4 regions of the Alteromonas sp. MmMcT2-2 genome follow, and region 4 is predicted to be linked to each of the others. Evidence: predicted binding sites of a transcription regulator. Region 4 holds the regulator's gene; each other region holds the start of a gene.
What was found. Region 4 encodes sigma-54, which starts transcription at its own class of promoters, with help from an activator protein. Its sites were predicted from a motif close to GTTGGCACGNNNNTNGNNT; they were not measured.
Positions count from the first base shown of each region.

Region 1 (3,723 bases), on a different contig from region 4:
CGACCGCGTTCTTGAAGGTTAAACAGAGCGTTAGTTAGTGCTTTACCGTTTGCATTAGCGATTAGAACACCGTTCTTACGCTTACCGATGATACCGCCTTTGTACGGACCATAGTGATCGAACGTGTGATATAGCAAGCCAGAACCCGACGTTAACGTCATGAACTCTGTTTGGAAACCAATTAGGCCACGGCTTGGAATGATAAAGTCGATACGTACACGACCTTTACCATCTGGAGACATGTCAGTCATTTCTGCTTTACGCAGACCAAGCTGTTCCATGATTGAACCCTGGTGCTGTTCTTCACAGTCGATAGTCAGGGTTTCGTATGGTTCTTGCGTTGCGCCGTCAACTTCTTTCAGAATTACTTCTGGACGTGACACTGCAAGCTCGTAACCTTCACGACGCATGTTTTCGATAAGAATACCTAGGTGAAGTTCACCACGACCAGATACGCGGAACTTGTCCGGATCAGGCATTTCTTCAACGCGCAGTGCAACGTTGTGTACTAGTTCGTCTTTAAGGCGCTCTAGAATGTTACGTGACGTTACATACTTACCTTCTTTACCTGCAAACGGCGAGGTGTTTACCTGGAACGTCATGGTTACTGTAGGCTCGTCAACCGTAAGTGGAGGAAGTGCTTCTACAGTGTTGACGTCACAAATGGTGTCAGAGATCTTAAGTTCGCCAAGACCTGTGATTGCAATGATGTCGCCCGCGTGCGCAGATTCAACTTCGTGACGAGCAAGGCCAAGGTAGCCGTAAACTAAGCCTACTTTGCCGTTGCGCTTTTTGCCATCAGCAGTAACAACCGTTACTTGTTGATTTGGCTTAACAGAACCACGCTTAACACGACCTACGCCGATAACACCCACGTATGAGTTGTAGTCAAGCTGAGAGATCTGCATTTGGAATGCGCCGTCGATATCTGCATCAGGAGGAGAAACCTGGTCAACGATAGTTTGGAACAATGCCGTCATATCGTCTTCTTTAGTATCTGCATCTAGTGATGCCCAACCGTTAAGTGCAGACGCATAAACAACTTGGAAATCTAGCTGTTCGTCAGTTGCACCTAGGTTGTCGAATAGGTCGAAAACTTGATCCATAACCCAATCAGGACGCGCACCAGGCTTGTCGATTTTGTTGATAACAACAATTGGCTTAAGACCTTGAGCAAATGCCTTTTGCGTAACGAAACGGGTTTGTGGCATCGGGCCTTCTTGCGCATCTACAAGTAGAAGTACAGAGTCAGCCATCGACATTACACGCTCTACTTCACCACCGAAGTCAGCGTGTCCTGGAGTGTCTACGATGTTGATACGGTAGTCGTTCCAGTTAATCGCTGTGTTCTTAGCTAGGATGGTAATGCCACGTTCTTTCTCGATGTCGTTCGAGTCCATTACGCGCTCTTCTTGCTCGCCTCGAGATTCAAGGGTGCCAGACTGCTGTAACAGTTTGTCTACCAGGGTGGTCTTACCGTGGTCAACGTGGGCGATGATTGCGATGTTACGCAATTTATTAATATCAGTGGTATTCATGCTTATATAGAGCCTGTGTAAATCAACGTCTACTTCAATTCAGTGGAAAGGAGTATGCGTTAGATTTGTTGCAAAAAAATGCAGATAGAAAAATTTGCGCGGATTGTACAGAAAAACCACGACGTTTGCGCATCTTTTTTTTGATGGAAACGAGTTTTATTGGTTTTCAAACACTTGTTCAACAAATAACCAGCCCCGTTGCACTTAATTGATCATATTTGGTGGCTATACGCTACAAAGTAATCTAGGCTGATTGACGTACAAATGAGCACAAAACGCCATATTGGTGCAACATTGCACCAATATAATGCAATTTAATTCAAACGGAAGTGATAGATGCCCGTCTATGCCACAGAAATCGGTATACATATAGATGGCATGATAATCGCTTTCACTTTTGCCACTGTTGGAGTGAAGCTGATCATTCCGCATTTTTACATTAAACCTGGAGGACACGATGTCAGTAGAAAAGGCATTAGAGCTGATTAAAGAAAGTGAAGCGAAGTTTGTAGATTTACGTTTTACCGATACAAAGGGTAAAGAACAACACGTATCTATTCCTGCGAGCGTTGTTGATGAAGAGTTTTTCGAAGAAGGTAAAATGTTCGATGGTTCTTCAATCGCTGGCTGGAAAGGCATCAACGAATCAGACATGGTTCTTCTTCCAGACGCAACAAGCTGCGTAGTTGACCCTTTCGCTGAAGAGACACAAGTAAACATCCGTTGTGACATCGTTGAACCTTCAACAATGGAAGGTTATGAGCGTGACCCTCGTTCAGTTGCTCGTCGTGCAGAAGAATTCCTAAAATCAACTGGCATCGGTGACACATGTTTCTTCGGCCCAGAGCCAGAGTTTTTCCTTTTTGATGACGTACGCTTCCACACTGACATGGCGGGTTCTTTCTACAAGATTGACTCTTCTGAAGCAAAGTGGAACTCTGGCGAAGAGTTTGAAGGCGGCAACATGGCACACCGCCCTGGCGTTAAAGGCGGTTACTTCCCAGTACCACCAGTGGACTCTGCTCACGATATCCGTGCTGCAATGTGTCTAGTTATGGAAGAGATGGGCCTTGTTATCGAAGCGCACCACCACGAAGTAGCAACTGCTGGCCAAAACGAAATTGCTTGCCAATTCAATACGCTAGTTAAGAAAGCTGACGAAATTCAAGTTTACAAGTATGTTGTTCACAACGTTGCACACGCATACGGTCAAACAGCTACCTTTATGCCTAAGCCGCTTGTTGGCGATAATGGTTCTGGTATGCACTGTCACCAATCTATCTCTAAAGATGGCGTAAACATCTTTGCAGGTGACAAGTACGCAGGTCTTTCTGAGGAAGCACTTTACTACATTGGTGGTATCATCAAGCACGCGCGCGCAATCAACGCGTTTGCTAACGCTTCTACTAACTCATACAAGCGTCTGGTTCCTGGATTCGAAGCACCGGTAATGCTTGCATACTCTGCACGTAACCGTTCTGCATCTATTCGTATTCCTCACGTAACTAGCGATAAAGCACGTCGTATTGAAGTACGTTTCCCTGACCCAACAGCTAACCCATACCTAGCGTTCACTGCTATGCTTATGGCGGGTATCGACGGTATTAAGAACAAGATCCACCCTGGTGATTCAATGGATAAAGACTTGTACGACCTACCGCCAGAAGAAGCTGCTGAAATTCCAACAGTTGCAAGCTCGCTAGAAATGGCACTTGAAGCTCTTGATAACGACCGTGACTTCCTTAAAGCTGGTGGCGTTATGACTGACGACATGATTGATGCATACATCGATCTTAAGTCTGAAGAAGTAACGAAACTTAACATGACTACTCACCCTGTTGAGTTCGACATGTACTACAGCTTGTAAATTCGCACTGTATAGTAATTTATACTAAAGCCCGCTCTGCGGGCTTTTTTTATGCGTACAATTTATCTACTATGTTTTTATAGCTATGCTAATGAATATTCTTTCATGCTGTATCAACTGCGCACAGGGCTTTGCCCGCTTGCATCTGCATACAACTAGAAAGGTTATCCATAAGCCAAACATAGCAAGCTATATTAATTAGCCAGCTAGCCAAAACCACATTGATTAGGTAACGACACGTGCACTATATGACGCGACACATTTGCTTAATTTCGCTATTACTAAGTAGCGGCAATGGCTTACTGCCTGTGCAAGCGG
Region 1 is NZ_JAKRFA010000006.1:32,918-36,640, reverse strand. It holds gene typA (translational GTPase TypA) at 1-1,538, opposite strand, end outside; gene glnA (glutamate--ammonia ligase) at 1,996-3,405, shown strand; gene MHM99_RS05390 (DUF4124 domain-containing protein) at 3,645-3,723, shown strand, end outside.
Region 1: the regulator sigma-54 is predicted to act here: its motif matches at 1,911-1,929, upstream of glnA (glutamate--ammonia ligase).

Region 2 (3,723 bases), on a different contig from region 4:
GCAGTAACTTGCCGCTTGAATAATGTGAGGATTACTCAGTGAATACCATAAACAATACTGGCTTAAATACTGATCTGTATTGGCAAGAGGAAACCGTCAAAATAGCTGACGGCACCGAGCAGCAGTTAACCCAGGAAGATTTCTTCTCAATGTTAACTGAGCAGTTAGCCAATCAGGATCCCACTGCACCCGTTGATAACGATCAAATGGTAGCGCAGATGACATCATTTACGATGGCCGACGGTATTTCCCAGCTTAACGAAAAGTTTGAGTCGTTTGCAGCTTCAATGACATCGAATCAAGCGTTACAAGCTTCTAGTCTTATCGGGCAAAACGTGCTGGTTCAAGGTAACGTGGGTTATATGGCCAATGAAGGCGATGGCATTTCGGGTGTCATCGTGAATGAAAAAACAGTTCAGAATATGACGATCACTATTGAGAACCAGTTTGGTGAAGTCATAAAAACCATTGATGCAGGCACACAAAGCGCTGGCAACATTGAGTTTGAATGGGATGGCAAAGATAAGCATGGCAACCAGATGGCACCGGGTGAATATGTTATCAGTGCCACTGGCGAGTTGAATGGAGAAGGTGTTCAGCTGAATACCGCCGTTAATCGCCATGTTGGAAGTGTAAGCTTGGCTGGTAGTGGTCAAGGCGTAATTTTGAATTTGGATGGTGATGTCAGTATCAATCTTGATGACGTCATTCAAATCGGCAGTTAGTAGGAGAATCAATAATGTCTTTTAATATTGCACTGAGTGGCGTATCAGCCGCACAAAAAGATTTGGATGTAACCGCCAACAACATCGCAAACGTAAATACAGTTGGCTTTAAAGAATCTCGCGCTGAATTTGGCGATGTTTATGCGGCATCACTGCTTTCAGGTGGTAAAACTAAAGTAGGTGACGGTGTACTCACTCAAGAAGTTGCTCAGCAATTTTCTCAAGGTAGCCTTCAGTTTACCAATACCTCGCTTGATTTGGCGATCACGGGTAATGGTTTCTTTGCGACAGTACCTGAAATTACGTCTCGCGACTTCTCGTTCACACGTGCGGGTCAGTTCAAGTTAGATAGCGACAATTTCGTGGTTAACAGTAACGGCGATAACTTATTGGGTTTCCCCGTTAACTCTGATGGTACAAGTGCCTCGGTAGCACTTAGTACTACTGAGCCAGTGCGTATTCCAGACTCTTCGGGTTCTCCCGCACAAACCACAGAAGTTGACATTCGAATGAACTTGCCTGCTGGTGATGCAGCCCTAGATCCACAAGATTTTGACCCTGAAGATCCGCTTACCTACAACGCCGCAACATCGGTAACCGTTTACGATTCGTTAGGTGATAGTCACGTAATGACCTATTACTTCATAAAGGATGCGACACCGGGTGTTGATAATGAGTGGTATGTTGCTACTGCAATCGATGACACGCTAGTTGATATGACAGATTCAGCGGGTAATGACACAGACCCAGCAACAGCAGTAAATAGTGTCGGTGGTAACACTGGTAACGCCGTAACAGCATCTAAACTTATCTTCTCTCAAGGTGGTGATTTTGCTGGCATGGAAACGCCTGATGGCCTACCTACACTTGATTTCAAAATGCAAACAGAAGCGTTAGGCGCAGGTATTCTTGCTAATGGCTCAGATCCTACTCAGCAAATAAGCATTGATTTTAACCTCGATGTTAATAACGCGACGCCTAATGAGCCGACTCAGTTCGCCTCTGCGTTTGAAGTTACTTCACTAGAACAGGACGGTTTGCCTGTAGGTCGATTAACAGGTATCGACATTGGTCCGGATGGCTTGGTTCGCGCGACGTTCTCTAATGGTACGTCTGAACCTATTGTTCGTGTCGCTTTGGTTCGCTTTTCTAATGAACAAGGCCTAACTCAAGAGAGCAGTACTCAGTGGAAGGAAAGTATTCTTTCAGGTGAGGCACTAGCGGGTGAAGCAACAACCGGTACTTTCGGCGAAATTAACTCTTCGGCGCTAGAACAAGCTAACGTTAACCTTACCACTGAGCTCATCGACATGATTATCGCTCAGCGTAACTTCCAGGCAAACTCGCGCGCGCTTGAAGTGAACAACTCGCTAAACCAGACTATCCTTAACATTCGATAGTTTGCAGTAAGCCACATTAGCAGATTGCTAAGCGGCAAATTTTAGGCGCGGAAAACCGTACCTATTTGACCCGATTTAGAAAGGTCGCAACAATGCGACCTTTTTATTTTTCTATATATATCAATTTAATACCGCCCTTATTTTTCAATTGCACTAAATATCCACAGATTGGCACTGCCTTTGCAAAATCTTGTTTAAGGTTTAATCAGAGTCAAAAGTCAGTCATGGACAAACTTCTCTATATTTCAGCAAGTGGCGCCTCCCAAGACCTACTAGGAACAGGGATTAGGGCCAATAACTTGGCTAATGCACAGACAACGGGATTCAGAGCGCAGTTAGAGCAGGCAAGGTCAATGCCGGCCTACGGCGAAGGTTTGCCGACTCGCGTGTTTTCCATGACAGAGAGCCCGTCGAATAACTACGAGTCGGGTCCGATGATTAAAACAGACCGCGATTTAGACGTAGCCATTCAAGGTGATGGTTGGTTCGCTGTACAAGATCAAAATGGTCAAGAAGCTTACTCGCGTGATGGAAATTTCAAGTTAGGCGATGACGGAATTTTGACAGATATCCACGATCGCGTCGTGCTTGGTGACAATGGGCCAATATTCCTTCCTGTTCCTTTAGATAACCTCAATATCGCCGCCGATGGCACGTTGTCGATGAGACAGTTAGGTGCCCCTGCCAATGTTATTGAAGAAGTGGGGCGACTTAAATTAGTTAGTCCAAACTATGCAGACATGGAACGTGGCAATGACGGCTTATTTAGAATGGAAGATGGCTCAATAGCGCCAGCCAATGCCAACGTAAAAGTAATGTCGGGCATGCTTGAAGGTTCCAACGTTAATGCTGTTGACGAAATGGTGGACATGATAAGTCTGCAGCGTCACTACGAGCTTCAAGTCAAAATGATGAAGCAAGCAGAAGAGCTTGATACTCGCGGTAATCAGCTACTACGCATCCTGTAAAAGAATTTTTATCACCGTTGCCCTATGAGCAACGTCGGAGGTTAACATGCATCCAGCACTATGGATAAGTAAAACCGGACTAGACGCCGCACAGACTGATGTGGCCGTGGTGTCTAACAACCTAGCAAACGCATCAACAGTGGGCTTTAAAAAAGACCGCGCGGTGTTTGAAGATTTGCTTTATCAGAATATCAATCAGCCAGGCGGTCGTTCGTCAGCCGACACAGAGCTACCTTCTGGGCTTATGCTTGGTTCAGGCTCGAAGGTCGTTGCTACTCAAAAAGCACACACGCAAGGTAACCTGTTAACCACTGAAAACGCGCTTGATATGTCAATTCAGGGCCGTGGTTACTTTGAAATATTGCAGCCAGACGGCACCATTGCATATTCGAGAAATGGTCAGTTTTCACTGAACGACCAAGGCCAAATTGTTACATCTGGCGCGGGCTTTTTGCTTCAGCCTGAAGTGGCTATTCCCGAAGATGCGCAACAAATCACAATTTCTCAAGATGGTGAAATTAGCGTGAGCATACGGGGCCAAGCTGAACCGCAGGTACTCGGTCAGCTTAATATTTCTGACTTTGTTAACCCAACCGGATTACAACCAACCGGACAAAACCTTTATGTAGA
Region 2 is NZ_JAKRFA010000024.1:47,942-51,664, forward strand. It holds gene flgC (flagellar basal body rod protein FlgC) at 1-7, shown strand, start outside; gene flgD (flagellar hook assembly protein FlgD) at 39-725, shown strand; gene flgE (flagellar hook protein FlgE) at 740-2,125, shown strand; gene MHM99_RS14160 (flagellar basal body rod protein FlgF) at 2,350-3,093, shown strand; gene flgG (flagellar basal-body rod protein FlgG) at 3,140-3,723, shown strand, end outside.
Region 2: the regulator sigma-54 is predicted to act here: its motif matches at 2,293-2,311, upstream of MHM99_RS14160 (flagellar basal body rod protein FlgF).

Region 3 (3,723 bases), on a different contig from region 4:
TTTGTGTGAACTCTGCTCTGGTCAAGGAAGCTAACCCCACATTAATAAAACCCAACAAAAAAGCGGTTGAGATTGTGTTAGATAGCGAACAACTATCGGCAGAAGATCAAGAGGTGCTAAACCAAGCGGTTTGGCCTCGGGATAACAAGCTAATAGGGCTAGCCCATTTTAAAAAGCGTGAAGAGGCGTGTGATAGCCTCATGTGGTGTGTCAAACACCGTAGCTCTCATTAGATTTACAGTCTTGAGTATTACTCCTTGTCCGTGATTAGCGCTAGTTCGGTATAAAGCGGGTAGTGGTCTGAGCCTATGCTTTCAAGCTTCTCTATATTGACCAATGCAAAATGTTCCGAGTGAAATACGTGGTCTAACGGCCATTTCACTAAAGGATATTTCGCGTGAAATGTATTGAAAAAACCGCGCCCCTCTCGTGGGTCTAAAAGTCCGCTTATTTTCTTGAACTTTCTGGTAGTAGGTGACCAAGCCACATCGTTAAGATCGCCAGCGACGATAATAGGGCCCTCTGTTTCAGCTATTTCTTCCCCCACAACAGTAAGTTCTACGTCTCTGGGCTTTGCATACGTGTTTTCTGTTGGGCTTGGTGGTTTTGGATGAAGAAAATATAGCGTGACATCTTGTCCGTGGTGATTGATTTTAACTTTCATAGACGGCACATCTTCTTCTATTAGAAATCGCAATGAGACCTCTTCAAAGGGAAGCTTACTATAAAGATGCATACCGTAGAGGTTTTCGAGTGGGCAAAATTTACGATACGGGTATTCAGATTCAATTTCACTGATGCCTTTCTGCCACTTCTCATTAGATTCCAACGTTACGAGAAAATCAGGTTGCTTATTACGTACATGTTCAATGAGCTTGCGAAAATCGTCATTAGGCATATACACATTGCTTGATAAAACACTTAGCTTTTGGCTCGCACTCTCAACCTCGACGTGCCTAACTTCTCTTTTATACAGAGGGGTATAAGGAATGATCCAGATAACCTGATAAATAAGGCTAACTGTTAATCCAGCGACAATAATTACTGCTAGGCTATCTATCTGTGCGTAATAGGTTGATTCAAAAATATGCCCAGCAATTAACAAAGAAATGATAGCTGCTATTTGTAGTCGCGGAAATTCCCACACTCTTACTAACCAGTGAGAAGAAGGAAGCAAAGGGGCCCAGCTTACGGCTATAAATAAGACTGAAACAGCAGTAAGTGCAGTATCCATGTCTAGTTGGTCCTTGAGTTTAATTAACGAAAAACACTCCACATGTTGCTTCTGTCTGCAAAATTAAATTGATGACTATAGCTAGGGCCTGTTGACCTTTGGTGTACGAATTTTGGTCTAAATGGAAGCCTTTTGAATGTTCTCGATTTAGAACCACTAAACCGTCAAACATTCGCCTTGTCTAGATGGCACACAGACCGCTGCAAAAATGTACAACAAAGGTCAACAGGCCCCAGTGAAGCGACACAAATCGTTATAACTACGGCAGCTTTGTGAAATAAGTTTAACCTAAGTATCACTGTAACTTAGCGGCGGCCAACGACAAAAAGTTATCCCCTAGTACAATTGATAGGTGCTTTTCTTAAGTGAAGTTGACGAGTTTTGGGCATTAACAAAATTAAGTAAAAAGTTCTCAAACAAAGGCAAAGTTTGCAAAACAAAACTTACTTAACTAGCCCTGGATATTAATATTTATCATATAAAACAATGTCTTATTTTGTTGGCAAGGAATTGGCATGACTATCTACGAGTTTCGACAAAGGAGAAATGTTATGAAACGTTCACTTATTTCTATGATTGTTGCTACAACTTTGACTACAGCTGCATATGCAGGTGACATGGACACAGACAGCGCAAGTAATAAATGGGAGAAAGGTGCCAAAGACGCATGGATTGATGGCAAAGCAGAGGCAACGCTGTTGTTCAATGGTAACCTTGATTCATTCGACATTAATACTGACGTTAAAAACGGTAATGTCGTTCTTACTGGTAAGGTTGAGAACTCTGTTGATAAAAAGCTAGCGGAAGAGCTAGTTGCGAATATTGACGGTGTAACGTCTGTAGACAACAAGCTAACGGTTGTCTCTGACAAAGATATGGAAGGCGACATGTCAGATGACATGGAAGATACTGTTGACGAAGGCACAAGCGAGTTAACTGACGCCAAAATCGCCACAGTAATCAAAACTCGTCTTCTTATGGATACCGATATTTCAGGTTTCGACATCGATGTTGACGTAGAAAACGGTGTAGTAACACTGACTGGCGACGTTGATTCTGATGCTGAGCGTGACCTAGCTGTGGAAATTGCTAAGAATGCGTCTGACGTGAAAGATGTTGAAAGCAACCTTCGTGTAGTTACTGAAACTGCGATGAACTAATATCATTGTTGCTTTACACAAAAAAGGGGCCTCGGCCCCTTTTTTTTGGTCACGTTTTACAGAGCTTTTCAAATCGCAATAAACAAAGGAAGCACAGCTGCTAATATTTGTCAGGAGAACTTATTCACCATTCTCCACCTTTTTTCCATTTAGTATCATCTTACGTGCTCTAGCATCCGATTGGCGTATCATATCGTTAATAAGCGACGTCTCAGGCATATTCTTCCAGTATTTTTTTGGCATTGAACTTAACAATGCCTTTGTTTTTACGCGGGCAGGATTAAATATATTTGCATAATACGTAAGCCAGTATTTTTCAATTCTGTCATCATTCGGAATGATACTTGGATCAGGATTATCTTCCAAAACAAGTGTTTTAGTATTCCAATGCGCAGCTCGATAAGGGGTAAGTATTGACCAACACATATTTTTAAAACGAGTCTGAAAAAAATCGAGCTTCAATTCCAAGCTGAAGTGTTCTGGTTCATACCACGCAATAAAATGCTCTTGTCCGTCAAGTACAACTTCTCGAAATCTCAAAAAAGCACTTATCTTATATGCATCGCGTTTTACTGCTTTAGCCAGCACGTTGAGACGCAACACATCTTCGTCAGTTTTTAAGTGAATAAGGTTTCTGTTTTCGAAAACTACTCGCCATAAAACGCGGTAACATAAAGCGAAACGATCGGGGGCTTGGTGGCATAACGCATACTTCAACAGCGTTAAAACTGATCTGGGAATTCTGAAATTCGTTTGGCTTTCACCAATAGCGTTGGACGAATCGGTCACGGCAAACAAGTCGTCTTGGTTAGATTGCGAAGTTTGCCATGTAACGTTCTCGGGAGGTATGTGTTGGGCTAGACATTCTCTCGATGCTTTTCGCCATTCGTCGTATCCGGGCACTGATGAAATTGTTACTTTTTTCATTGCGGTACCAATTAGATTAGGCGCTGAACAATTCAAACTGTTTTGGTTGTTTAAATTGCTGTTCAAAGTTACTGCTATCGAGCAAATGTATAGCGGGGGAATAATCGCTAACAGTAATGAACGGTTTTAATTTTTGTAAGGGTAAACGCATTTTTGTGAGATCGAACCAGCTAAGCTTCGTGTAACGTCGAATAGCCAGAATTTTTTGTACTGTGCGTGCTCCCAGTCCAGGAACTCGCAATAAAAGTAGCTTGTCAGCTTTGTTTAAATCGATGGGAAATATGTGGCGATTGCGTAGCGCCCACGCAAGCTTGGGGTCGTGCTCCATATCTAGCATGTCGTTGTGTACGATTTCATCTAAACCAAATCCATAAAAGCGCAGGAGCCAATCGGCCTGATAAA
Region 3 is NZ_JAKRFA010000018.1:71,553-75,275, reverse strand. It holds gene MHM99_RS12040 (hypothetical protein) at 1-233, shown strand, start outside; gene MHM99_RS12035 (endonuclease/exonuclease/phosphatase family protein) at 251-1,234, opposite strand; gene MHM99_RS12030 (BON domain-containing protein) at 1,786-2,394, shown strand; gene MHM99_RS12025 (TIGR03915 family putative DNA repair protein) at 2,515-3,321, opposite strand; gene MHM99_RS12020 (putative DNA modification/repair radical SAM protein) at 3,338-3,723, opposite strand, start outside.
Region 3: the regulator sigma-54 is predicted to act here: its motif matches at 1,733-1,751, upstream of MHM99_RS12030 (BON domain-containing protein).

Region 4 (3,723 bases):
TCGCGTCAATGTAAACAATGGTCATCGACCACGAAGAAGGCAGGTAGTCTAGAATTTCTACCAAATCGTCAGGATTTTTAGGTAAGTTTCTCACATCGATACTTACCGCAACCTGATCGTACTCGTCAACAACTGTATGGGTTAAGGTGGGAAGTAAGTTTACCGGGATATTATCAACACAGTAATAACCTAAATCTTCCAATGCGCGAAGTGCGACAGACTTACCAGACCCCGAACGACCACTGATTATTATCAGCTTCACCTACTTTCTCCCTAATATTCTGGTTTTATCACATACGCGTTGTTGAATTAGGCGCCTACTAAACGGTTAATAGGCGCTTAATGTTTAACTTAATGCAGATAGAATATCGTCGCTTGTCGTTGCGCGACGTATTGCTTTAATCGTTTCTTTGTCGCTTAGTTTACCAGCCACGGTGGCCAGCGTTTGAAGGTGTCCTTCGGTCTGTTCCTCGGGAACGAGTAGCGCAAAAAAGATGTCTACGGGTTTCTCGTCAAGGGCGTCAAAGTCGATTGCTGGCGTGCTGGTTACAACAATGGCAATCACTTTCTCAAGGCCCGGCAGGCGTCCGTGGGGCAGGGCGATACCATTGCCTATGCCTGTACTACCCATACGCTCTCGAGCCATCAAACTGTTGAGTACCGTTGCCTGATCAATGTTCTCGTTTTGCTTGGCAGCGATATCAGCGATGATCTCAAGAATTCGCTTTTTACTATTACACTGAACCGCACACTCGGTGCGGTCCAGACTTACGATGGCTTGTATATCCATGCTTAATTAACTACTAATGTTTTTTCAGTTTTTCCTTATGCTTGATTACCTGCCGGTCGAGTTTATCAACCATGCTGTCAATCGCCGCATACATGTCGGTATTTTCTGAGGATGCGAATACTTCAGCGCCACTTAAATGAACGGTCGCTTCGGCTTTTTGATTTAATTTTTCAACGTTCAGGATGACATGCACATTAGAAATGTGATCAAAGTGACGTTCAAGTTTGCTGAACTTCGTATCGACATAATTACGCAAAGAGTCGGTGATTTCGACATGATGACCAGTAAGGTTGATTTGCATATTTCGTCTTCCTTATATTATTAAGCCCGATTAAATAAGGCTTTTGCGTTGGTTCGACGGCGGGATCGACAACGATTCCCGGTACTTTGCTATTGTTCGCCGGGCAACTTTAATGCCTTGTTCGGCCAACAATGAAGCAATCTTGCTATCACTTAGCGGCTTGCTAGGCTTTTCTGCGGCCACTAATTTCTTGATCAATGCACGAATCGCTGTAGATGAACATTCACCACCAGACTCTGTTGCAACATGGCTTGAGAAGAAATACTTCAATTCGAAGATTCCACGTGGCGTATGCATGTACTTTTGCGTTGTCACTCGCGAAATAGTGGATTCGTGCATATCTACCATTTCTGCGACATCATTTAGCACCATTGGTTTCATCATTTCCGGGCCGTGCTCAAAAAAGCCCATTTGCTGCTGCACAATGCAGTTTGCAACCTTCATTAAGGTTTCGTTACGAGATTCAAGGCTCTTTATGAACCACTTAGCCTCTTGCATGTGTGAGCGGATGAACTGTGAATCGCTACTATTCTTGGCACGGCGACTCATTGCAGCGTATTGTTGATTTACGCTTAACTTAGGCAGACTGTCGGGGTTCAGCTCAACCACCCAACGGCCATTTTTCTTGGTTACTGAGACATCAGGAATAACGTACTCAGGCTCTTTAGTAACTAAAGCACTACCTGGGCGAGGATTCAAGGTTTGCAGTAAACGCATTGCCTCGCGTAGCTGATCTTCTTTCAATCGGCTTTTACGCATAAGCGTACGATAGTCTTTGCTGCTCAGTAAGTCAGAGTACTCTTCAATCAGTTGCTTCGCTTCAGCAAGCCACGGTGTGTCTTCTGAAAATTGACGCAATTGCACCATCAAACATTCTTGTGGAGAGCGTGAGCCAGAACCAATAGGGTCGAACATCTGAATGCGCTTTAGCACACATTCTATTTCGTCCATTTCAATCGGCTCTTCCATATCATCATCGTTAACCGCTTCTAAAATATCATCAAGGGTAACGGTTAAATAACCTGACTCGTCAATAGAGTCGATGATTGCTGTAGCGATTGCGCGATCGGTATCCGAGAAATGGGTAAGGCGCATTTGCCAAAGAAGGTGCTCTTGAATATCTTCAGTAGTCTCACCTTGGAAGATTTGCTCGTCGTCATTGGATGGACCTGGAGCTGGCGAAGATGAAGCAGAGTAGTATTCGTCCCATGTGCTGTCGATTGGCAGCTCATCGGGAAGATCGTTTTTCTCAAGTGCATCGCCGGCTTCTAGTGTGTCACTAGATGCAGAAGCAGTGGCCTCAGAGCCGCTGTCATCGTTGTCGATATTGTTCTTTTCTAGTTGCGGCTCGTCGTTACCTTCTTCAACTTCTAATAGCGGATTAGAATCGAGCGCTTCTTGGATCTCTTGTTGAAGATCAAGTGTAGAAAGCTGCAGCAGTTTAATGGCCTGCTGAAGCTGTGGTGTCATGGTAAGTTGTTGGCTAAATTTTAGCTGTAAAGATGGTTTCATCTACGTCTTATTTAAATGCTCTAAATTGAATATACCAGAGCGAAACTGAAAAATGACAATTCGGTTACATTAACTATAGCCTGAATTGTTCGCCTAGGTATACATCCCTTACTTTTTGATTACTTAAAACCTGTTCCGCCGTTCCTTGCGCAATAAGCTCGCCATGACTCACAATGTACGCCTTTTCACAAACATCCAATGTCTCTCGTACGTTATGGTCCGTGATAAGGATTCCAATACCCCTATCGCGAAGATGTTGTATTATCTTCTTTATATCATTAACTGATATTGGATCAACACCAGCAAATGGTTCGTCTAACAAAATAAATTGCGGTTTTGCTGCCAGAGCGCGGGCAATCTCAACGCGACGGCGTTCGCCCCCTGACAAACTCATCCCCGTACTATTACGTATATGGTTAATATTAAATTCATCAAGTAGCGCATCTGCTTCTTCTTCTTGCTGTTGTGAATTTAAATCTTTACGGGTTTGCAAAATGGCCATGATATTTTCATGCACTGTGAGCTTTCTGAAAATAGAGGCTTCCTGCGGTAGGTAGCCAATTCCGCGGCGTGCGCGCTCGTGCATGGGCTGATGAGTTAGCTCATTGTTGTCGATTTCAATCTTGCCTTTATCCAGATTCACTAAACCAACAATCATGTAGAATGTGGTGGTCTTACCAGCGCCATTTGGGCCAAGAAGACCAACAATTTGACCCGTTGAGACAGACAGACTTACATCTCGAACAACCTGTCGTGACTTGTAAGCCTTAGCAAGATTTTTAGCGCTCAAAGTTGCCATTGCTATTCATTGCCCTCGTTGTCTTTTTTGTCTTTCTTAGACGAAGTTTTGCGAATGGTCTCAGGTGTGAATACTGTGGTCACTCGACCCTCACCATCCTTACCTGCGCCGCCAGTCGCTAGCAATTGCTCGGTAATCATATCGAACGTGATGTTGTCACCCTGTACTTTACTGGTGTCTTGTTTCAACTCTGCGTTTCCGGCAAGAGAAATCGTTCGGTTTACCACTTCATAGCGTATTTCATTTGCTTTTGCCGAAACGGGCGTGCCGTCTTCCAATTGCTGGGAATAGCTTGCCGGCTTTCCTCTAGCAATAAATATT
Region 4 is NZ_JAKRFA010000008.1:69,702-73,424, reverse strand. It holds gene rapZ (RNase adapter RapZ) at 1-262, opposite strand, end outside; gene ptsN (PTS IIA-like nitrogen regulatory protein PtsN) at 347-790, opposite strand; gene hpf (ribosome hibernation promoting factor) at 804-1,091, opposite strand; gene MHM99_RS06940 (RNA polymerase factor sigma-54) at 1,122-2,603, opposite strand; gene lptB (LPS export ABC transporter ATP-binding protein) at 2,677-3,402, opposite strand; gene lptA (lipopolysaccharide transport periplasmic protein LptA) at 3,405-3,723, opposite strand, start outside.